Regions from separate parts of the Arthrobacter sp. Rue61a genome, predicted to be linked through region 2. Evidence: riboswitches for the same ligand, from Rfam matches in the RefSeq annotation. Region 2 holds a riboswitch; the other holds the start of a gene.

Region 1 (10,952 bases), 1.4 Mb from region 2:
CAATAGCCAAGTGATTGTCGGCTATCCCCCACGGATGATCGGCGTCGCTTCAGTTGTTTCGGCAACGATTCTGTCCCGCCCTGCATACACATTGAGGCTGAGACCGCGGCTGAAACCGGCCAGCGTGATTCCCGTTTCCTCGGCCAGTTCCGCCGCGAGGCTGGACGGCGCGCTCACGGCTGCAAGCACGGGAATTCCGGCCATGGCGGCTTTCTGGACGAGCTCGAACGAAGCCCTTCCGGATACTTGGAGGACTGTGCCCTTCAACGGCAGCATGCCGGAGCGCAAGGCCCAGCCCACCACTTTGTCCACGGCGTTGTGCCTGCCCACGTCCTCCCGGAGGCACAGCAGCTCTGTAGTGCCGTCGTCGTGGATCCTGAAGAGTCCGGCAGCGTGGACGCCGCCGGTCTTGTCAAAGACCGCCTGCGCCTCGCGGAGGCGGTCCGGCAGAGCGGCGAGCGCCCGCACCGGGACGGCGACGTCGTCTTCCTTGGGGCTGTGGTGCGAGGACTTGCGCACGGCATCGATGGAATCCGTGCCGCAGATTCCGCACGAGCTGGAGGTGTACACGTTACGGCCGGTGTCGGGCCGTTCCACGTCCGGCCTGAGCTGGGCATCCACCACGTTGAAGGTCTGCACCCCGTTCTCGTCCTCCCCGGAGCAGAAGCGCTCCGAGATCAGCTGTCCCGGCTCCCAGATGATGCCTTCCGAAACCAGGAATCCCGCCACAAGGTCGAAGTCGTCTCCAGGGGTCCGCATGGTCACGGAGAAGGACATCTCACCCAAGCGGATCTCCAGGGGCTCCTCCACGGCCAGGACGTCTTCCTTGAACCGGACAGGATGCTCCAATGCCTGGGGTGAGCCGTCCAGGACAAACTTGTGCACCTTGCGGCGCTGGGTTACACGTCCCATATCAGGATCCGTTCTCCTCATGTTTGACGAACCGCACTGTCATTGCCTTGTAGCCAGGGGTGTTGGATTCCCGTGCCACCAGTTCGCGGTGCACCAGCGCGTTGGCCTCCGGGAAGTACGCTGCGGCGCATCCCTTGGCCGTGGGGTACCCGATGAGCCGGAACTTGTTGGCACGCCGTTCCGTTCCCGAAAAGGTGGAGATGACATCCACCAGGTCCCGGTCCTCGAAGCCCAGTTCCTCCAGGTCACCCGGGTGGACCAGGATCACTCGACGACCATCCGAGACGCCACGATACCGGTCATCCAAGCCGTAGAACGTGGTGTTGTATTGGTCGTGGCTGCGCACCGTCTGGAGAATCAGGTGGCCCGTCGGCGCTTCGAGATACTCCAGGGGCCGCACGGAGAAGCGTCCCTTGCCGATGTCCGTGGCGAAGGTACGGGTATCCCGGGGTGGGTTGGGCAGGACGAAGCCGTTCTTGGTGCGAACCCTTGCGTTGAAGTCCTCAAAGCCGGGAATGACTCGGGAGATGTGGTTGCGGATGACATCGTAGTCCTCAGCCATGGCCCGCCAGTCCACGCTGTGGTTCTCTCCCAACGTCGCTTGGGCCATCCGTGCCACAATCACCGGTTCGCTCAGGAGGTGCTCCGAAACCGGCTCCAACCGTCCTTGCGTTTTGTGGATGACGGACATGGAGTCCTCCACTGAGAGGAACTGCTTGCCCTTGGGGTGTTTGTGGTCAGCGTCCGTCCTTCCCAGCGTGGGCAGGATCAGGGACGTCTTGCCGTGCACGATGTGTGCCCGGTTGGGTTTGGTGGAGATGTGGACAGTCAGCCCTGCCCTCTTCAAGCCTTGTTCCAGGGCAGCAGTGTCCGATCCCGCCGCTGCGAAGTTTCCACCCATGGACACGAAAACATCCACGTCTCCCTTTTCCAGGGCATGCTGGGTTTCCACGGAGTCATAGCCGTGATCCCGCGGCATGTGGAAGCCAAACTCTTTATCCAGTGCGGCCAGGAAGGATTCCTTGGGTTTCTCCCAGATGCCCATGGTGCGGTCGCCCTGCACGTTTGAGTGGCCGCGCACCGGACAGGCACCTGCCCCGCGCTTGCCGAAGTTGCCTTGGAGCAGCAGCAGGTTGATGATTTCGCGCAGGGTATCCACCGAATGCGGTTGTTGGGTCAGCCCAAGCGCCCAGCAGATGATTGTTGCCTTGGACGCAGCCATCATCCCGGCTGCCTTGGTGATTTCTTCCCGGCTCAGCCCCGTGGCCCGTTCGGTTTCGTCCCAGTCCAGTACGGAACGCGCCTCCTTGTAGGCTGCGAACCCTTCGGTCTGCTGCTCTATGAAGGAATGGTCGACGACGGTCCCGGGGTTGGTTTCCTCTTCTTCCAGGAGCAGGTGGCCCAGTGCTTGGAACAGCGCGAGGTCGCCGCCCACTTTGATCTGCAGGAATTCGTCAGCGATGGTAGTGCCGCCACCAATGACGCCGTTGAGGGATTGCGGGTCCTTGAAGTTCAAGAGGCCGGCTTCGGGAAGCGGATTGACGGCGATGATCTTTCCACCGTTGTTCTTGCAGTCGCGCAGGGCGGACAGCATCCGGGGGTGGTTTGTTCCGGGGTTCTGACCCACTACCAGGACCAGTTCGGCGTGGTGGATGTCCTCCAAGCTGACCGTGCCTTTGCCGATTCCGATGGTCGGGTTGAGGGCGCTTCCGGAGGACTCATGGCACATGTTGGAGCAATCGGGAAGGTTGTTGGTCCCGAGGCTTCGCGCAAACAACTGGTACATGAAGGCGGTCTCGTTGGCCGTACGGCCGGAGGTGTAGAACACGCACTTGTCAGGCGTTGTAGCGTTGATGTGTTCGCCAATCAAGGCAAAAGCTTCAGTCCAACTGATCGGCGAGTAGTGGGTGTCGCCCGGCCTGATGACCACGGGTTCGGACAGTCTTCCCTGGCTTCCCAGCCAGTACTCCGTCTTGTCCTCGAGGTCCGACAGGGAGTGCTTCGCCCAGAATTCGGCACCGACGGTCCGGGTGGTGCTTTCCTCTGCGATCGCCTTGGCACCGTTCTCGCAAAACTCCGCGGGACTGCGCCTGCCGGTGATCGATTCCGGCCAAGCGCACCCGGGGCAGTCAAAGCCATCATGCTGGTTGACCCTGAGCATGGAGCGGACCGTACGGGATACACCGGCCTGGGCGTATCCGCGTTCAAGGGCAACAGTGACGGCTTTGAGGCCTGCCGCGGCTTGTTTGGGCGGGTGGATTTGCAGGTCATCTTCGTTGATGTCCTGTTCGGGAGCATGCCTGTTCATGAGTCCATCATTGCACTTTGTCATCAGGCGCAAGGCCTCCCGAGGCACGCCTCAGGCGTCCAGTGCGCTCCAGTCCACAGGGCCGGAAGGTGCCTTCCGCTGTTGCCGGGGCGCGGCTTTTCGGGTCTTGTCCTCCGGCGCCTTCGGCACCGGCAGCGCTTTACCCCAAGGCAACGCGAAAGCGGGCACCATCTCGCCCAGCTGGACGCCATGGGGCGGCACCACCATCACCCCGTCCGCACCTGCAAGGCCACGCATCATTCCAGGACCCGTGTGCTGCGCAGGCGACGCCAACCCGTACACCAGTTTGAACGGCATCAGGCGCGTCTGCCCGGGGTTTGCGTCAATGGTGGTTCCGCAGGGAACCTCGCCTACGTCTTCCAATCGACCGTGTCCCAAGGCAGCCAACAGGGGTGCGCCAACAGTAAACAAGGCCATCATCGCGGCCAACGGATTTCCAGGCAGTCCCAACACAAACCGGCCGTCGGGCAGTTCCGCCAACACTGCGGGATGTCCCGGGCGCATGGCGATGCCGTCGATCAGCAAGCTGCCACCTAGCTCGGCAACAGCCTTGCGGAGGTGGTCCGTTCCCGAGCGTCCCGTCCCGCCCGTAGTAATGACGACGTCGGCTGGCGGCTCCGCTTCACCATAGGGTTGCTCCGGTGTCAGCTCATCAAGAGGTGGCTCGGTGTCCTGGAGCGCGTCGATCCACTCCTGGTAGCTGTCGCCCACCCTGAGCTGTTCCCCTGCGATGCCGCCCAAGAGTTCCACCACCGCACCCAGTTGCGGGCCGAAGGTGTCCCGGACCTGACCGGGCAAGGGAACCCCCTGGGCCACGACTTCCGAACCCGTCAGAAGGAACCGGACCAGCGGCTTGCCCAGAACGTCCAGCTGGTCCAGGCCCGCAAGCGCTGCGAGGGCAATGTGTGCCGGATTTAGAACAGTGCCGGCTTTGAGCAGGACGTCACCCTCAGCGGCCTCTTCCGCAGCCTTGCGGATGTGTTGGCCGTTGCGAGGCTCCCCAGGTTTGGCGGTGCCGCCCAGGGCGAGAACCGGCAGGCCGTCGTCGTCAGTTGTGAGCACACCGCTCTCGCTCCGCAGGACTGCCTTGGCGCCGGGCGGTATCAGCCCGCCCGTAACAATGGGACTGGCCTGGTGCGGCGCCAGCCTCTGCCCGGGCTCACTGAGGATCCACGGACCGCTGCCGTTGACAGCCCATCCATCCATGGCTGATGAAGCATAGTGCGGCATATCCTGCACGGCCAGGGCGTCCGAGGCCAAGGTGCGGCCGAGGGCAGAGCCGAGCGGCACCGGCCCCGGCGGGATCGGGGCAGCAACATCGAACGCGCGCTGCCGGGCCTCATGCCATGTGTGTGCCGCGTGATGGCCCTCGTTGGGGGCCCCTGTCATTCCGGGCCGGTCCCGGACTCCGAGTACTCCTTGGCCACTTTGCGGGCCAGCTCCAGGGCGGCATTCATGGACGCATCATCGCTGGCCTGGCCGATGCCGCGGGCCATGCCTGCCGCATATCCGGCAATGAACGTGGTCAGGGGTGCGGCGGGGCGTACCACCGAATGCGCTGCTACTCCGGCGACAGCGAGGACCTCGTTGACGTCCACTTCCACGCCCTCAAGCTCGAAAGCCTGCAGCAGTGTGCGGCACCACTCCTCGAGCGTCTCTTCCTGGCTCTTCACGTCCGCCTCCAACTCGTAGTCAATGCCCAAGGCCGCGGCGTCCTCCCAAGTATCCACGTCATCCGTGGACCCCGCGGGAACGTCAACGTCCAGCACGTTCAGCCTAGCAAGCAGCCGGAACACTGAAGAGTTCGTTAACCCGGAACCTTCGGACGCTACGGCCACTTCCCGTTCCAAGGCGGCTGTACTGTAAGCCCCCAGGAGTGGTTGCTTGCGCCCGTCAGGAGAAACAGCCATGGCTCCTTCCACGCCGGGAACGGACGCTAGGGCGGCCCACAGAAGGTCAACACCGCGGGAAGCATGCGGCATATCGCAGGCCAGCACCAGCGTCCACGGCGTGTCCGATCCACTCTTCCTCAGCGCAGCCATGCCGGCCGCAATGGCCGCGGCAGGCCCGGCGAACGCCGGCTCCTCCCGCGCCCGCAGGACATCATCCGGCAAGCGTCGGCCGTCCCTTGACTCGTCGCCGGGAGCATCCGGCCCCACCACAACCACCGCCGAAGCACCCCGGGCGGCCTGCAGGGCATGCGAAAGGAGGGTGTCGCCGTCGTACTTCAACGATGGCTTGGGCACCCCACCGAGGCGGGTGGCGCGGCCACCCGCCAAAATCACGGCATTGAACTCCATCCGCCCAGATTACCCGGGCATCCGGGGCTCAGCAGAAATCGATCAGGCAGCGGATTCCGGCAACAGGAACGGGTCCCAGTCCGGCGCAGGTTTCTCGAGTTCTTTGATCTGCCACATGGTTCCCTGGGGCACACCGGGTTTGAAACGGAGCTTCCAGCCCATCTCAGCCAGCGTGTGGTCGCTCTTGGCGTTGTTGCATTTCAAGCACGCCGCAACCAGGTTTTCCCAGGAATCCGCGCCGCCCCTGGATTTGGGGTGGACGTGGTCTATGGTGTGGGCTGTTTTCCCGCAGTAGGCGCAGCGATGGCCGTCGCGGCGAAGTACCCCGCGGCGACTCACGGCGGTGATCCTGTTGTACCGGGGACGGATGTAGCGGTTGAGAAGGATCACGGAAGGTCTTCCGAGAATCTCCTGTGGCCCGACGACAGGCTCGTCGCCTTCGGCCACTACGCTAGCTTTCCCAGTCAGCACAAGGACCAGCGCCCGGCGGAATGTTATTACCGCCAGCGGTTCATATCCAGCATTCAGAACGAGTGTGCGCATGCACGTACCTCTTCACGGCCGCACCCGTCAGGGGCACGAGGGCCGGCTGCCCTCTGCTTGTACGGGCTGTGGATCGACACCATAAGGGTAAGCACTTATATGCCGTATCAACGAATTTTTTTGTGATGTCGTGTGCGGTGTCGGCAAGAGTTCATGCGCGGTTAAAGCAGAACACCCCGCCGGCCGAAGCCTGCGGGGTGTTCCTAAGCTCTGAGAATTAGCCGTTGACGCGGATGAAAACCGGGCCCGAGCCCACGTTGGCGCTGAACAGTGCCGTGGTGGATCCGTTCCATCCACCGTGGACTGCCTGGCCGTTGCCGACGTAGACAGCGATGTGGGCCTGTCCAGCCAAACCACCGTTGGCGTAGTAGGCGAGGTCACCGGGCTGGGCTTCTGCTGCACTGACAGTGCGGCCCAGGGAAAGATAGCCGGCGGGCCAGTCGTGGAAGTTGATGCCCACGGCCGCCAGGGAGTTGGTCACCAGCATGGTGCAGTCCTGGGTCACGCCGATCTGGGCGTAAGCAGCCGCAGCGATGGCTGCCCCGAGACCGCTGGAAGCCGCCGGAGCGGGGGTCGGGCTGCTGACGGCAACGGTCGCGGTGGCTGCCGGAGCGGCCGCCGGGGTTGCTTGTTTGGGCTCAACCTTGGCTTCAACCTTGGCCTGAGCTTCTTCGATCACAACGGGGGCCGGGGCTTCCTCCGTGGTGACAACGGGGCGCTCGTAGGAGATGGCCACCGTGGAGTCCGCGGCGATGGTGGCCTGGACTACGGACTGCACGTCCAGAGTGGACGTTGACGTCGATTCACGATCCACGTTGGTCTCGGCAGCGTTGGCGGCGATCCCACTGGTCAGGACCAGGCCTGAAGCTGCAGCGATAACTGCTGCCTGGCGGCCAACGCCACCGGCGTTGGTGGTGACGGCCTTGGCGATGACGGAAAGCGAGCTGGTCTTGGGGGCCTCAGCACGGTGCCGCGCAACCTTGTTTGCACTGGTCATGATTTTCTCTTTTCGTATCCGAGTGCAGTTGGGGTGCACACGGGTAGTGGGTTGGCCAACATGGGGGCATGCTGGACGACCCCGAACCGGATTATTTCTAGCGGAGGGTGAAACGTGAGGATGAAGTCCCGGTGGACGCTACGGAGTGCAGCAGCGTTGACGTAGGGGATGCTGATTCGGGCCTGCTGAGAGCGGAGGCCGAGGCTGCTGCCGGTACGGGCGCCAGATGGCGCAAGGTACCTGCCGTGAATGATGCAGCCTTGCAAAGGGTGTTCGACGGGTTCGCGCGAACCGTTGGGGCGCTAAGCCGCGCAGGGGTAGTGCATGATGACACGTAGGTAGCCTCTCCCAGTGCCTGCGAGGTGAGCTGTCGGATTCGGATGGGAGTCATCCGGCCACGCTGCTTCCACGGAAGCTTTGCGACTTTACCCCTAGGCCTTCTTTCGAAGACCGGAAGTGGTTCCCCCGCCCCTGCCAGACGATTTTGCGAACGGACCTTGAGCGGTGGCAGAGCTAGGCAATCCACTCAAGTGCATCGGCCCCCTAAAAAGCCGATGCGCTCTGTACGCTACAACAGTTGGACCTGAATGTCACATTCAGGTCACGGCGCGTCTCGCTCATGCGAGAGGCGACCATCGACTGGGATTAGAGCCAGCCCATGGGGTCTACGACTTCACCGTTGACCTGGACCTCGAAGTGGAGGTGGCAACCGGTGGAAGCGCCCGTGGTGCCACTCAGGGCCACGGTGTCGCCGCGGTTCACGGTCTGTCCTACCTGGACGGTGAAGGACGACAGGTGGTTGTACGTGGTTTCGAGGCCATTGCCGTGGTCGACCACCACGCGGTTGCCTCCGCCGTACTCGTGCCATCCGGCGAAAGTGACCTTGCCGGTAGCTGCGGCGTGCACAGCCGTGCCGCACTGGGCTACGAAGTCCTGACCGCGGTGGAAGTCACCGGCACCACCCGTGAGCGGGCTGATGCGGTAACCGAAGGGGGATGCCGTGGTGAGCGTGTCCAGGGGGCTGGCCATGGTGCCAACGGATGAGGCGCGCTGGATGCTTCCAGCAGACTGGGCGCTGAGCAGCTGCTTCAGCTTTCCATCGGGGTCCGCGGCAGTAGCGACTGCGGCGCGGCTGAAGTCGATCTTGGCCGACGCGGCAGCGGAAACCTCGGGCTGGCTGCCGGCGGGGGCGGCGACGGCGAGGGCCGATTCGGTCTGTCCTGATTCCGACGTGGCCATGACGGGGCTTGTAGCCGGCAGGCCGACAGTCAGGGCAAGCCCGGTGGCGGCAAGCGCAACTCCGGCCTTCTGCCCGACGCCGCTGGCAGCGGCGAAGTCGGCAACCTGGCGCAGCGGGCTCTTACGGCGGCGCACCTGACGCTCGGTGTCGCGGGGCCGGATCTCCGTTACGACGGTGGCTGGCCGCAGCTCAGCAGCGGGGCCGGACGCGCGGCGGCGACCCCTGACGTTCTGCGATGTCAAACTCTGTTCCTCTCTCAAAAGCCTGCGAAGTTAGCTGTCGGATTCGGGTCAGAGAGTACAAAGACCCGGTCCGCACGAGGCGCTCACGGCACACAGGTATCCCAAGAGGGACTTGCATACGTGGGCACTTCTGCTGCGGACTTCACCCCAAGGCTGCTTCTTTAGACAGCCGCTTGTGGTTCCCCCGCCTCTGCCAGTGGTGGTGACACACCTGATCCGCTGGCAGAGCTCGGCTCCGGATCAGGTAACGCTTTGGTATCAGCGCTAGTAGATAACTATAGGGGATGAAGGCCTGCGGTAATAAATTCGTTATCAACAGGAGGCCGCTGAGAGAAGGAGGCCTTTATCATCTTTTTCGGAAAACCGCAGGTCACACGCGCGCCGAAGCGGGCAAAGTGAGGTTTGACACGGTGCTTTGGGGCTTCGCTCAGCTGAGTGAGACGAAGACGTGCGCGGCAACTTCCGGAGGCAGCTCCAACGCGCCCTCAATACCGGGGACCCGTACTGAGATGTACTCGCCGACGCGCTCCAGCGAGACACTTGCGCCCGGACGGATTCCGCCTTCGTCCAACTGGGTCAGGAGCTCGGGCTCCACCTGGATGGGCTCCGCGAGGCGGCTGACCACCACACGGGAATCCGCGGCATAGCCGTCCATGGCCTGCAGAAGGTTGACATCGAGCCGTGGGAACGGCTGGCTGGCAAGGCCACCAAGCGCTTCGAGTCCGGGGATGGGGTTGCCATAGGGGGACTCCGTGGGATGCTCCAGGAGCTCGTAGAGCCGACGCTCCACCCGCTCGCTCATGACGTGCTCCCAGCGACAGGCCTCATCATGCACGTAGGCCCAGTCCAGACCGATCACATCGGCCAGGAGGCGCTCCGCGAGGCGGTGCTTGCGCATGACCTCGGTGGCGCGCTTCCGTCCCACTTCAGTCAGTTCCAGGTGGCGGTCGTTGGACACAATCACCAGGCCATCGCGCTCCATGCGTCCAATGGTCTGGGAAACAGTGGGTCCGGAGTGGCGCAGTCGTTCGGCAATGCGCGCCCGGAGAGCCACAATGTTTTCTTCTTCAAGCTCCAAAATGGTCCGAAGATACATCTCAGTGGTATCGATCAGATCCGTCATCCAGCTCAGCTCTCCTCGAACGCAGTTCCTTGCGTAATCTCCACCGTACCGCGTCCCTAGCAAGGGCGGACGGTGTGCACCGCCGCCCCCTGAACGCCAACCACCAGCCTAGCTTATTTGGAATTACTCTGGATAATTCCGGTCGCATTCGGTGAGCCCGCATTCCACGTAGCGGACTATGACGGCCGCAGGTTCCTGCGCGCGGGCCGTGTCAGGCAGAATTGGGGTGTCGAAGGGGCAGTTGATGCCCCATGCCACCTCCCATCTCTAGCCGACACCCATTGGAGCGCCACGTGAGCGACAACAGCATCACCATTCCCGCCGACCTGCTGCCCAAGGACGGACGCTTCGGCGCTGGACCGTCCAAGGTTCGCCCGGAACAGATCGAAGCGTTGTCTGCCGCATCGACCACCATCCTGGGCACTTCCCACCGCCAGGCTCCGGTCAAGAACCTGGTTGGTTCGGTCCGTGAAGGACTCAGCCAGTTCTTCCGCGCTCCGGAAGGCTATGAAGTGGTCCTCGGCGTGGGCGGCTCCACAGCGTTCTGGGACGTGGCCGCGTTTGGCCTGGTAGAGCAGAAGGCACAGCACCTCTCCTTCGGCGAGTTCGGCTCAAAGTTCGCCGCCGCCACCAACAAGGCACCGTTCCTTGATGCTTCCTCCATCATCAAGTCCGAACCCGGCACCCGCCCGGTGGCACAGGCCGAAGCCGGCGTTGACGTCTACGCCTGGCCCCAGAATGAAACGTCAACCGGCGTGGCCGCCCCCGTCAAGCGCGTCGAGGGGGCTGACGAAGGCGCCCTCGTCCTGGTGGACGCCACCTCGGCAGCCGGCGGGCTGGACGTGGACGTCGCCGAGTCGGACGTCTACTACTTCGCGCCCCAAAAGAACTTCGCTTCCGACGGTGGCCTCTGGCTGGGCCTCTTCTCCCCCGCCGCCCTGGAGCGCGCGGCACGGGTCAAGGCAAGCGGCCGCTGGATCCCGGACTTCCTGGACCTGCAGACCGCCATTGACAACTCCAAGCTGAACCAGACGTACAACACCCCGTCGCTGTCCACCCTGGTGACCTTGGACGCCCAGGTGCAGTGGCTCAACAGCAACGGCGGCCTGGACTTCGCCAGCAAGCGCACGGCAGACTCCGCCAACCGTATCTACTCCTGGGCCGAGGCATCCGAGTACGCAACGCCGTTCGTTGCCAACGCCGAGGACCGCTCCAACGTCATCGCTACGATCGACTTTGACGACTCCATTGACGCCGCAGCCATCG
Region 2 (10,952 bases):
ACATCCACGGCACCGCGATCCAGCAGGAGCTTTCCGGCCTCGTCAATCGCTGCGTCACGGTCGGTTGCAGTGCCGTTCAGGACCACGCTTTCGCGGAGCAGGACACCTTTACCTTCGGCGGCTTGACCTTCGACGGCGGCAACCGGCTCGGCGACATGCGCACCGTGGCCGGCGGCTACTGAGGTTGCGGCGGCGGGCTGGGCTCCGGCGGTGGATTCCGCCGTCGTTCCTGCGTCGGAAGCCGCACCTTCAGTGTTGCTGCTCCGGACCAGTTCAACAATGTCGTCGTACTTGGGGCTATTCATGAAGTTGTCCACCGAGTAGTGGACGGCGCTGGCCGTCCTCGGCTGGGCGCGTTCGGTCAGATCCTGGTGCGTAACCACCACATCGTAGCTGTCGTTGAGGTTGGCGATCGCCGAGTTGGTGACCTTGACCTCCGGGAAGCCGGCCGCCTTGATCTTGTTGCGCAACACCGAGGCACCCATGGCGCTGGAGCCCATGCCGGCGTCGCAAGCGAACACGATGTTCTGGACAGGGCGAGTGAGCACGGTACCGGCCTGGGCGCCAGCGTTGTTACCTGTAAGTGCCGAGGAGACGGAGCTCTTCTTGCCCTTCATGGCCTCCATGCGGGATGTAGCTGCGGAGAGGTCGTCCTCACCCTTGTTCTTGGAGAGACGGAGGATCAATGAAGCGATCAGGAAGGAGGCAGTGGTTGCAAAGACCACGGAAAGAATGACGCCCAAGTAGCTATCGCGGGACGTTTGGGCAAGCACGGCGAAGATCGAACCGGGGGCGGCCGGCGCCACCAGGCCTGCGTTGGTGACAGCGAGGGTTGCGATGCCGGCCATGCCGCCACCAATGGCAGCGAGGATCAGGACGGGCTTCATCAGGACGTACGGGAAGTAGATCTCATGGATGCCACCGAGGAAATGGATGATCGCTGCACCGGGAGCCGAAGCCTTCGCGGCGCCGCGGCCAAAGAACATATACGCCAGCAGGATGCCGAATCCCGGGCCGGGGTTGGCTTCGAGGAGGAAAAGCATCGACTTGCCCTGCTCCAGCGATTGCTGGATGCCCAGCGGCGTCAGCACGCCATGGTTGATGGCGTTGTTGAGGAACAAGACCTTGGCCGGCTCAATGAAGATGCTGGTCAGCGGGAGGAGTCCGTTGTTGACGAGGAACTGGACCACGTTCCCTGCGCCAGTGCTGAACGCCGTCACCAGCGGTGATATGCCGTAGAAGCCGAGGAGGGCTAGGATCGCACCCCAAATACCGGCGGAGAAGTTGTTCACCAGCATCTCGAAGCCAGGGCGGATCTTGCCGTCCCACAGGCGGTCGAGTTGCTTCATGGTCCAGCCACCGAGGGGGCCCATGATCATGGCGCCGATGAACATCGGGATGCCGGCGCCGACGATGACGCCCATGGTACCGATGGCGCCGACGACGCCACCTCGGACGTCATGGACCATTTTGCCGCCCGTGTAGGCGATCAGCAGGGGAAGCAAGTAGGTGATCATCGGGCCGACCAGGCCCACGTTGGGAACACCCTCGGCGTTGGTGCCGAAGCCACCGAGCACAGGCACAGGAATGTACCCCTTCTCGATGAACAGGGCCGTGATGAGGCCCCAGGCGATGAAGGCGCCGATGTTGGGCATGATCATGCCGGACAGGAATGTTCCGAACTTTTGGACACCAACGCGCACGCTGGTGCGGGGCTTCGCAACGGTCTCTGTTGCCATGTGAATTCCTAACGTGTGTCCCGCTGCGGCGCGGGGTCAGTCGATATAGATCGAGAGAGAACAGCCTTAGGAGCTGCTGGAAATGCGGTGAAGCCACTCAAGGAACAGCTTCAATTCAGAGCTGGAAAGTTGGTCCGAATGCGAGGCCTGCAGTGCCGCATTCAGGGCGATTGCCGCAACAACCACGGACGACTTACCGGAGTCGTCCGCTGCGGCGCCACGGGCGGTGTCCGTGGAGACGGCAAAAATCATGGAATCCCGGGTCATCGTTGAGAGCTCGAGGTTCCGTTCTTCCACCGGTTCTGCGATCAACATGAGCGTGACACCCACGTTGGCCGCCAGAATGCTTCGCGCCGCTTCGCGGGGCGGCACGTTGATCTGGCCGGAGATAGCGGCCTTGTTCAGCATCTCCTCCAGAAGCGCTTCAGCATCGGCCACGATTGCTGGGCGGCTTTCCGGCCGGATATTGCCGAACATCACCAGATACAGATGGGGTTGACTGAGTCCGAACTGGACGTGGTTGTCCCACATCCGCCGGACATCTTCCAAGGGCTCCCCGGACGGTGCAAAATCCCGCTCCCCCGCCACATACTCTTCAAATCCGGCCGATACGACGGCGTCGAACAGGCCTTCTTTGTCGCCAAAGTGGTGGTAGAGCGTTGGCGCCGTGACCCCGGCAAGCTTGGTGATCTGGCGCGTTGAGACCGCTGACCCCTCCGAATTCGCCAGCAATTCGGCAGCTGCGCGAAGCAACCGAATTTTGGGCGGAAGCTGGTCATCGAAACTCATAACCGCTACCCTAGCACCTATAGCGTTGCTATATGAAGTGGCTCACAAAGGAATTTTGTAGGCTAGTTTTCGAGGCTCCCGGTGCCGTCGCCGGAGGGCCTGAACCAACAAGCAGGAACAGAGGATTCAGTGCAGAATTTCCAAGGAGTAGGGGTAAGCCCTGGCCGCATCATTGGTTCCGTCCGCCAGATGCCCAAGCCGGTGAGTGAGCCGCCGTCGGGAGATCGATTGGCTGCGGACGTGAGCCCGGAAGACGCCGTCGCGGGCTTGAAAGCGGCTGCGCAAGCCGTCCATGACGAACTCAAGGGACGCGCGGACAGTGCTTCCGGCGACGGCAAAGCCGTCCTCGAAGCCACTGCCTTGATGGCCAAGGACACCATGCTCCTGAAATCGGCTGCCAAGCTCATCAACGCCGGGTCGTCGGCCGAAAGGGCCATCTGGGAAGCCGGCGCTTCCGTCTCCGAAATGCTGCACAACCTGGGCGGCTACATGGCCGAGCGTGCCACCGACGTCCTGGATGTCCGCGCCCGCATCGTGGCCGAACTTCGCGGCGTCTCCGCTCCCGGCATTCCTGCCTCCGACACGCCCTTCATCTTGGTGGCCGAGGACCTCGCTCCCGCCGACACCGCAACACTGAATCCCGCGGTGGTTCAGGCGCTGGTGACTTCAGGCGGCGGCCCGCAGTCCCACACGGCCATCATTGCGCGTTCGCTCGGCCTGCCCGCCGTGGTTGCAGCCCATGGTGTTGACGACATCGCGGATGGAACCGAGGTGTACGTGGACGGCGCGGCTGGCTTCATTGCCGTTTCGCCCACCGACGAGCACCGTGCGGCAGCTACGGCCTGGGCGGAAACCTCCGCCACCCTCGCCGAATTCGACGGAAACGGCACGACGGCGGATGGCCACCTGGTGCCGCTCCTCGCCAATGTGGGCGGAGCCAAAGACGCCGTGGCAGCTGCCGCTCTGGGCGCACAGGGTGTTGGCCTGTTCCGCACCGAGTTCTGCTTCCTGGAGCGCGACACCGAACCTTCCGTGGACGAGCAGGCCGCAGCTTACAAGGCCGTTTTTGACGCGTTCCCGGGCAAGAAGGTTGTGCTGCGCACCTTGGATGCCGGCGCCGACAAGCCCCTCCCCTTCCTCACGGATGCCACCGAGCCCAACCCTGCACTGGGTGTCCGCGGCTACCGCACCGATTTCACCACACCGGGCGTCCTGGAGCGCCAGCTCGAAGCCATTGCACGGGCAGCTTCGGAGTCCCAGGCAGACGTTTGGGTCATGGCCCCCATGATCTCCACCGCCGCCGAAGCCGGACGGTTCGCCTCACTGTGTGCCGCCGCCGGAATCCAAACGCCGGGTGTCATGGTGGAAGTTCCCTCTGCCGCGTTGACTGCTGCCACCGTGCTGCGCGAAGTCGGTTTCGCCTCTTTGGGCACCAACGACCTCACCCAGTACGCCATGGCCGCCGACCGCCAGCTTGGACCCCTCGCGGAACTCAACACTCCGTGGCAGCCTGCCGTGCTTCGGCTCGTGCAGCTCACCGTCGAAGGTGCGGAGCAGGAAAGCTCTGGTCGCGAAGGTACTGCCAAGCCCGTGGGTGTCTGTGGTGAGGCAGCAGCTGACCCGGCTCTCGCCGTCGTGCTGACCGGCCTGGGCGTCACCACACTGTCCATGACCGCGCGCTCCCTGGCCGCCGTCGGGACTGTGCTGAAAACCGTCACGCTGGAGCAGGCCCAGGAACTGGCCCGCCTGGCCCTTTCCGCGCCCAGCGCCACCGAAGCCCGAGACTGGGTCCGCGCCAAGCTGCCCGTGCTCGAAGAACTCGGCCTCTAAACCCTGTCTGTTTCTGTCGAAGGAGAAACCATGCCCGAACGCACAGCCACCATCGCCAGCCGCTCCGGCCTGCACGCCCGTCCCGCCGCCTTGTTCGCCGAAGCCGCGGGCGAGCAGCCCGTGGAGGTCACCATCGCCATGCAGGGCGACTCTGCCGATGACGCCCTCGACGCCGCCAGCATCCTTTCGCTCATGACCCTCGGCGCCGCTAAGGGCGACGTCGTTGTGCTGCGGGCCGAGGGCGACGGAGCCGACGCTGCGCTGGACGCACTGGTGAAGCTGCTGGAGACGGACCTGGACGCAGAGTAGTTTTTGCCCGGGCGGCCGTTTCGATGGTTCCCTGCCAACAGTGCCGTGCGCCCGGCATGACCCGCAGGGAACCCCCGAATCGGGCAGCCCACTCCCACAGGCTAGGCTTCTGCCATGGCATTGATAGCTCCCCGCGTCACTCCTGGCTTGCCCGCCGACGACGCCCGGAATCTGGCGCGCTCCCTCCAGGACAGCGACGACATCACCGTGTTCGTGGATGGCACGGTCCACCGCCTGCCGAACGAGGCCAGGGACGCCGTCGTCGACCTCCTCGCAAGACTGAGCCGCGGCGAAACGGTGACAGTGAGCAGCGTGGAGGAAATGCTCACCACATCCCAGGCTGCAGAGCTCGCGGGCATCTCTCACACCTATCTGCGCAACATGACCGATCGCGGCGAAATACCGGTGGAGTACCGGGGAACGCATCGTCGGATCCGGCAGGCCGCCATCATCGCCTGGCTGGAAACGCAGAAGAAGAGGCAGCAGGCCGAGGCGAGCGCAGGAGCTGACGTCTCCACCGATTCCCACAGCTAGCCACGCCGAGTCGCCAGCATGCTGTTCAATAGCGGTATGGCTTCAAGCTTTTCGACCGTTTGGCCCGTGGTGCACCATGAACGCCGCGCCCTGTTGCAGGATCTGGAGCCGCTTCCGGCAGCTCACTGGCAGACGCCGTCCGTGTGTCCCGGCTGGGACGTCCACGACGTCCTGGCCCACGTAATCGACAGCGCCAAGACGACGAGGTTGAGCTTCATCCGCCGGCTGGTTGCCTCCCGAATGGATTTTGACCGTGATAACGCCGTAGGTGTGGAGCGCGAAAAGACACGAGAGCCTGCGCAGACGTTGAACGGGCTGCGCGCGGTGCTTTCGCGGACCTCGGGTCCGCCGGCAAGCTTGGCTACCCGGCTGGTTGAGGCGTTCGTCCACGGAGAGGATATCCGGCGCCCCCTCGGAATCCGCCGCGAGTACCCTCCTGTCCACGTTGCCACCGCCCTCAAGTACCAACTCAGGACTACAACCAAAATGGGCGGCGGCAAAGAGATCGCGCAGGGCTGGCGCTTGATTGCCACCGACACCGCGTTTGACCACGGGGATGGTCCCGCAGTTGAAGGGCCGGCGATCGCGCTGCTTCTTGCCGTGTCGGGACGGCCCGTGAGGGACGACGAATTGAGTGGCCCGGGCGCACCGGTTTTCCTGCAACAATTGGGAATTCAGTGAAAGCAGGAGCAAAGATGACCGCGCTACTCTCTGCCGACGTCGAAGTCTTGGGCCTGACCGGCCGGATTCTTTGGACCGAGGGCGCGCCTGCGCCGGAACCGGACGCCGGGCCCATGTCCGAGCCCGCATATATCCTGATCCACGGCATCGGGGTGTCGCATCGATATCTGGCGCGGCTGCATGCTGTCCTCGCGGCGAACGCGCCCACGTATTCACTGGACCTTCCAGGTTTCGCCGGGACTCCCAAGCCTGGGCGCCAGCTTTCAGTGGAGGAATACGGCGCGTTCATTGCCGAGGCCCTGAAGTCCCGCGGTATCGACTCCTACGTGTTGGTGGGTCACTCCATGGGCGTGCAGTTTGCCATCGAAGCGGCCTTGCACGCCCCCGAGCAGCTCAGGCAGTTGGTACTGATGGGGCCGGTGGTGGATTCGCGGCACAAGAATGTGTGGCGGCAGTCGCTGGCCCTGACACTGGACGGAATACTCCGCGAGAGCCCCACGTCCAACATGATCGTCATGTCCGATTATCTCCGCTGCGGCCCTCGCTGGTACCTCACGGAACTGCCGGTCATGATGAAATACCCCACGGAGAAACGCCTCGCCGGAGTCCAGGTTCCGGTGCTGGTTCTGCGCGGGAGCCGGGACCATGTGGCGGGCCCCGAATGGTCGCTGCGGCTTTCGCGGGCCGTGGCCCAGGGGCGACTGGTGGAAATCCCGGGCGTCGGGCACGTGGCTCAGCACATGCGTCCCAAGGCTGTGGCGGATGCCATCCGGAGCTTCGTCACCGCCACGACTCCCCACCGCTGAAGGTAAAGTACGACGCAGCCCCATGGCTTGGGCGCCCCTTGTTGGGTCAGCACGTCCCGGCTAGGCTGACGAAGCAAGCACAATAGTAAGTTTGCTTACGAAAGGGCTGATCGTGACCGACAAAAACTCGAATGAAGAAACCCAGGGCTTCGGCGCAACCGGCGCAACCGGGCCTTACGACACCACCTCCGATGCCGACAGCATCCACGACGATCCGGACATGCGCCAGGACGAAGACGATGACCCCGCCGCTTCCGCCAACCCTGATCCCCTCGACGGAAATGTCACAGGCTTGGAGCCGGGCGGCGGCGTGCCTCCGGGCGAAACCCCACCGGCCGAGGGCAGCATGAGCAGCGACCAAGGCCACGAAGAGTAGGGGCTAGGGCAGCCTCAGGATTTCCCCGAGATCGTAGTCGGCAGGCTCTTCCAGTTGCGAGTACGTGCAGCTCTCGGGGGTCCTGTCCGGCCGCCACCTACGGAACTGCGTGGTGTGCCGGAACCTGTCGCCTTCCATGTAGTCGTACTTTACTTCGATCACCAGCTCGGGGCGCAGCGGCACGAAGGAGAAGTCCTTACCCCCGCTCCACCGGCTTTGGGCGCCGGGCATGCGTGAACCCCCGGCAGTTTCATCCTGGTTGGCCCACTCACCCCATGGGTGCTCGCTGAGTTCAACCTGGTACGGCTCCAGTTCTGCCACCAAAGCTTCCCTGCGGGCCATAGGGAACGATGCCACCACTCCCACATGATGCAGCCGGCCAGTGTCATCGTGCAGGCCGAGCAACATCGACCCCACAACTTTCGCGGTCTTGTGCCAACGGAATCCCGCCACCACACAGTCTGCCGTGCGCTCGTGTTTGGTTTTGAACATCACGCGCTTGTTGGGTTGGTAGGCCCCGTCCAACGGCTTGGACAGCACCCCATCCAGTCCCGCGCCTTCCAACTGCACGAACCATTCCTGCGCCCGCTCGAGATCCGTCACTGCGGGGGTCACATAGACAGGCGGATCGGCCTTGGCGAGCGTACGCTCCAAGATGGCGCGGCGCTCGGAGAACGGCTTGTCCATGAGGTTCTCGTCGCCCAGCGCGAGGATGTCGAACGCAATCATGGACGCCGGGGTCTTCTCGGCGAGCATCCGGACGCGGCTGTCGGCGGGGTGGATCCTTTGCTGGAGTACCTCGAATTCGAGCCTCTTGCCCTCGATCAGGACGATCTCGCCGTCGATCACGCATTTGTCCGGCAGGTTCTTCCTGAGCGCCTCCACCACCTCGGGGAAGTAGCGGGTCATCGGCTTCTCGTTGCGGCTGCCCAGGACGATCTCGTCGCCATCCTTGAAGACGATGGTCCGGAACCCGTCCCATTTGGGCTCGTAGTGCCCAACATCGGGGATTGTCGGAACGGATTTGGCGAGCATGGGCGAGACGGGTGGCATCACAGGCAGGTCCATAGACAATGTCTACCTGCCGGTGCACCGCGAAGCTAGTGTTAGGCCATGGATATCTCGCTCGATCCAGAAGATCCAGCATGAGCTACCTGCCCCGGCGCCAGCCCCGAAGCCTAAGTCATAGAACCCCCTCGCTTGCTCAGACCTACCGCCCGTTACATTAATGTGACTTTACTTTCCGGCTCATGTACCGTCGTAGGGCGACCCGTATCTCCGCTGGGCCGCTTCCGGATTGACGCCGAGCTCTGCCGCAATCCGGGATCCGCCAGACCCGCGGCAGAGACGGGGGACCCAAAAGTTCCCGGACTTACTTCAAGTCCTTGGGGTGAAGCCGCTTAGGCGGCCGGACGGCCTCGTCCGAACCCGACAGCTAACCTCGAAGGCGTTGAGAGGCAACCACCATGTCCCCAACCATGGATCAGCCGCGCCGCGCCCAGACTGAAGGCGAGCGCACCAAGCCAACCGGACGCCGTCGGGCCCAACCCAGCGGATTCCTCACCAGCGCGCAGGCGGACGCCGCGACGCCCGAAAACGCCGTTAAGACAGGCACAACGAACACAGGCACGACGCCGGAACCCGCCACTGCGGCCATGCCCACGGTTGCGATGCCCGCCACTCGTGCGGAGGTTCGTGCGGCCGAGCGGCAGAGGGCAGCCCAGGCTGTGATCGCGCCCGAACTATCGGCCCCCGAAAAGTCCGCGACCGAGCAGGCGGAACCGGCAACTGCGGCGATTCCCGCCGTTGAGGCCGCTCAGGCTGCAGCGCCGGCGTCCACCACACCGGGACCTCCCACCGCGGCCATTCCCATCGTGCCGCCAGCCGCCACGACACAGGGCTCCCAGGAAGACGAGACCTCGGAACCCGCAACCGCAGCTATTCCAGTGGTGCAGCCTGAGACCTCGGAACCCGCAACCGCAGCTATTCCTGTGGTGGCCGCCCGCGCGGAGTCGCCGCGCGGCAAGTCCCCGGCGCAGGTTGCTGCAGCCGCGACGGCATCGGCGTCCTTGGCCAGCCGCAAGGACGTTCGACAGCCTGCCGCGCGCACAGCAACCAGGTCCAACTTCGGGGCGGGGTCTTCATTTGGCCGCGAACCTCATGCCGCGCTGCGAAAAGCCGCGTCGGTCAAACACATGAGCCAGCGCATGGCCGTGGTTGCCGGTGCCCTTGGCCTCGTGTTGACGGCCGGAACGTTGGGGCAGGCCCTCGAGCTTCCTTTCTTCGGCCAGGAGACCCCGGTCCAGGAAGCCAGCGGCAGCGATGGCCGCACCTCGGCTTCGGCGTCGCCCGCGCCCAGGGCGTCCTACTCCACGGCGTCATCGCCGTCAGCTTCGTCAACAGCAACGGAGACTTCGGAGGCCGGCCAGCCGGCAACGGTGGCGGAAGCACCTCAGGCCGTGTCGCCGTCGTCGACTGCAACCCCCAAGGTATCCCTCGCGGACCCGGTATGGGTTCCTTCAGCCATACCGTCCTCTGTCCCGGCCGCGCCTGGCGCTGCCAGCCCGGTCCCCACGCAGCCGGCTCCTGCGCCGAGCGAGGTGCCGTCGGACACGATCACCACGCCGACGCCCACGGTGACACCCACGCCCACTCCGACACCCACACCAACGGAAACTGCTACGCCGACGTCCAAGCCACGGCCGGGCAAGCCGCAGGCCGCAACCACGCCGCAGCCCAGCGAGTCGGCTCTTCAGGACATCCTGGATGCAGCCCGGACGGCCCTCAAGTGAGCACCCGGCTGCCCCGTACCTCCACTCATGTGGGATGGCATAGCCGGCTCTGCAGCAGCAGCCGGACTGCCACGTTCCGCCGCCGGATGGGGCGCTGGAGCTGCCAGCGTCTGCGGCGCTCGTAAGGACCCTTCAGATGCGCGGCCGCCCCGCCCAGCGCCGCGCCTTCAGGGCCGCATGCAACTCGAGCCGGATCGCGCCACTCAACGGATCAGCACCGATGAGTTGGCGGATCCGGCCGAGCCTGTTGTAGATGCTGCTCCTGTGGAGATGAAGTTTGGCAGCGACGTCCTGAACTGAGCCGTCATTGTCGTACAGCAATTCCAGGACGGGCAGGAGTTCGCCGTTCTTGTCGTGGTCCTCAAGCGTCCGAAAATGCACCGATCCTGTGTCATCCCAGCCGCCGGGCGCCACCAAGCGATCGAAAAGTTGATAGACACCAACAGTCCGGCTGTCCACCAACTCTCCCAAGGGCTGGTCCACTGCAGCCGCCTGCGCAGCAACCTTTGATTGACGGTACGCGCCCGAGAGCTGCCGGATGACTTGGAAGGGTTCGCTGATGCCCAGGATCACCCTGTCCACCTTGCGGCCCGCGCGTTTTGCAAGCTCCAGCTGATAGTGCACCAGTACTTGGGCGTGGTCCGCCCGGCCGCCCGACTCGCGGAACAACACCACCGAATGCGTCTCCGTTCCGGCGCTGAACAGGGCAGCGTTGACGCCGATAGTGGACTGCAAAGCCGCGGAACGGTGCGTCAGGGTAGCGGCAATGGGATCGACGTCGGACCTAGCGCCATCAGGGTCGAGGATGGTCACCAGCTGCCACGGACCGCGGCCCTGGATTTCCTTCCAACCCGCGACGGCGGCCACAGCGTTCGATTCGCCGCCGCAAGCTGAGAGAAACTCCTGTTCACGCCTTCGCCGGAACTCCGATTCAGCCGTATTGGAATCAAGGAGCAAGCCCGCCAACAGGTCCAGCTCGTCACGCACGCCGGGCAACTCAGCGAGTATCGCCGTCGCACTCTGTTCTTCAAGGTCCAGCTGTACCCACAAGTACCCCACGCGGAAACCGCGGACCAAAAGTGGCACGCAGACGCGG

Evidence for each region. Region 2 has a riboswitch for cyclic di-AMP ahead of ARUE_RS20070 (hypothetical protein). Riboswitches for the same ligand answer to the same signal wherever they lie in the genome.
Region 1: another riboswitch for cyclic di-AMP. It lies ahead of ARUE_RS04905 (NlpC/P60 family protein); the one in region 2 lies ahead of ARUE_RS20070 (hypothetical protein).

The regions. Positions count from the first base shown of each region.
Region 1 is NC_018531.1:1,031,376-1,042,327, reverse strand. Features, by position in the region: gene fdhD (formate dehydrogenase accessory sulfurtransferase FdhD) at 22-912, opposite strand; gene ARUE_RS04925 (FdhF/YdeP family oxidoreductase) at 914-3,220, opposite strand; gene ARUE_RS04920 (molybdopterin molybdotransferase MoeA) at 3,272-4,630, opposite strand; gene ARUE_RS04915 (NTP transferase domain-containing protein) at 4,627-5,541, opposite strand; gene ARUE_RS04910 (HNH endonuclease) at 5,584-6,084, opposite strand; gene ARUE_RS04905 (NlpC/P60 family protein) at 6,302-7,081, opposite strand; cyclic di-AMP (ydaO/yuaA leader) riboswitch at 7,420-7,580, opposite strand; gene ARUE_RS04895 (M23 family metallopeptidase) at 7,727-8,563, opposite strand; cyclic di-AMP (ydaO/yuaA leader) riboswitch at 8,568-8,808, opposite strand; gene ARUE_RS04890 (iron-dependent transcriptional repressor DtxR) at 8,991-9,686, opposite strand; gene serC (phosphoserine transaminase) at 9,980-10,952, shown strand, end outside.
Region 2 is NC_018531.1:4,394,443-4,405,394, forward strand. Features, by position in the region: gene ARUE_RS20025 (PTS mannitol transporter subunit IICBA) at 1-1,739, opposite strand, end outside; gene ARUE_RS20030 (TetR/AcrR family transcriptional regulator) at 1,806-2,528, opposite strand; gene ptsP (phosphoenolpyruvate--protein phosphotransferase) at 2,658-4,358, shown strand; gene ARUE_RS20040 (HPr family phosphocarrier protein) at 4,389-4,667, shown strand; gene ARUE_RS20045 (helix-turn-helix domain-containing protein) at 4,782-5,201, shown strand; gene ARUE_RS20050 (maleylpyruvate isomerase family mycothiol-dependent enzyme) at 5,220-5,882, shown strand; gene ARUE_RS20055 (alpha/beta fold hydrolase) at 5,897-6,688, shown strand; gene ARUE_RS20060 (DUF6480 family protein) at 6,801-7,064, shown strand; gene ARUE_RS20065 (ATP-dependent DNA ligase) at 7,068-8,132, opposite strand; cyclic di-AMP (ydaO/yuaA leader) riboswitch at 8,383-8,528, shown strand; gene ARUE_RS20070 (hypothetical protein) at 8,531-9,856, shown strand; gene ARUE_RS20075 (PucR family transcriptional regulator) at 9,989-10,952, opposite strand, start outside.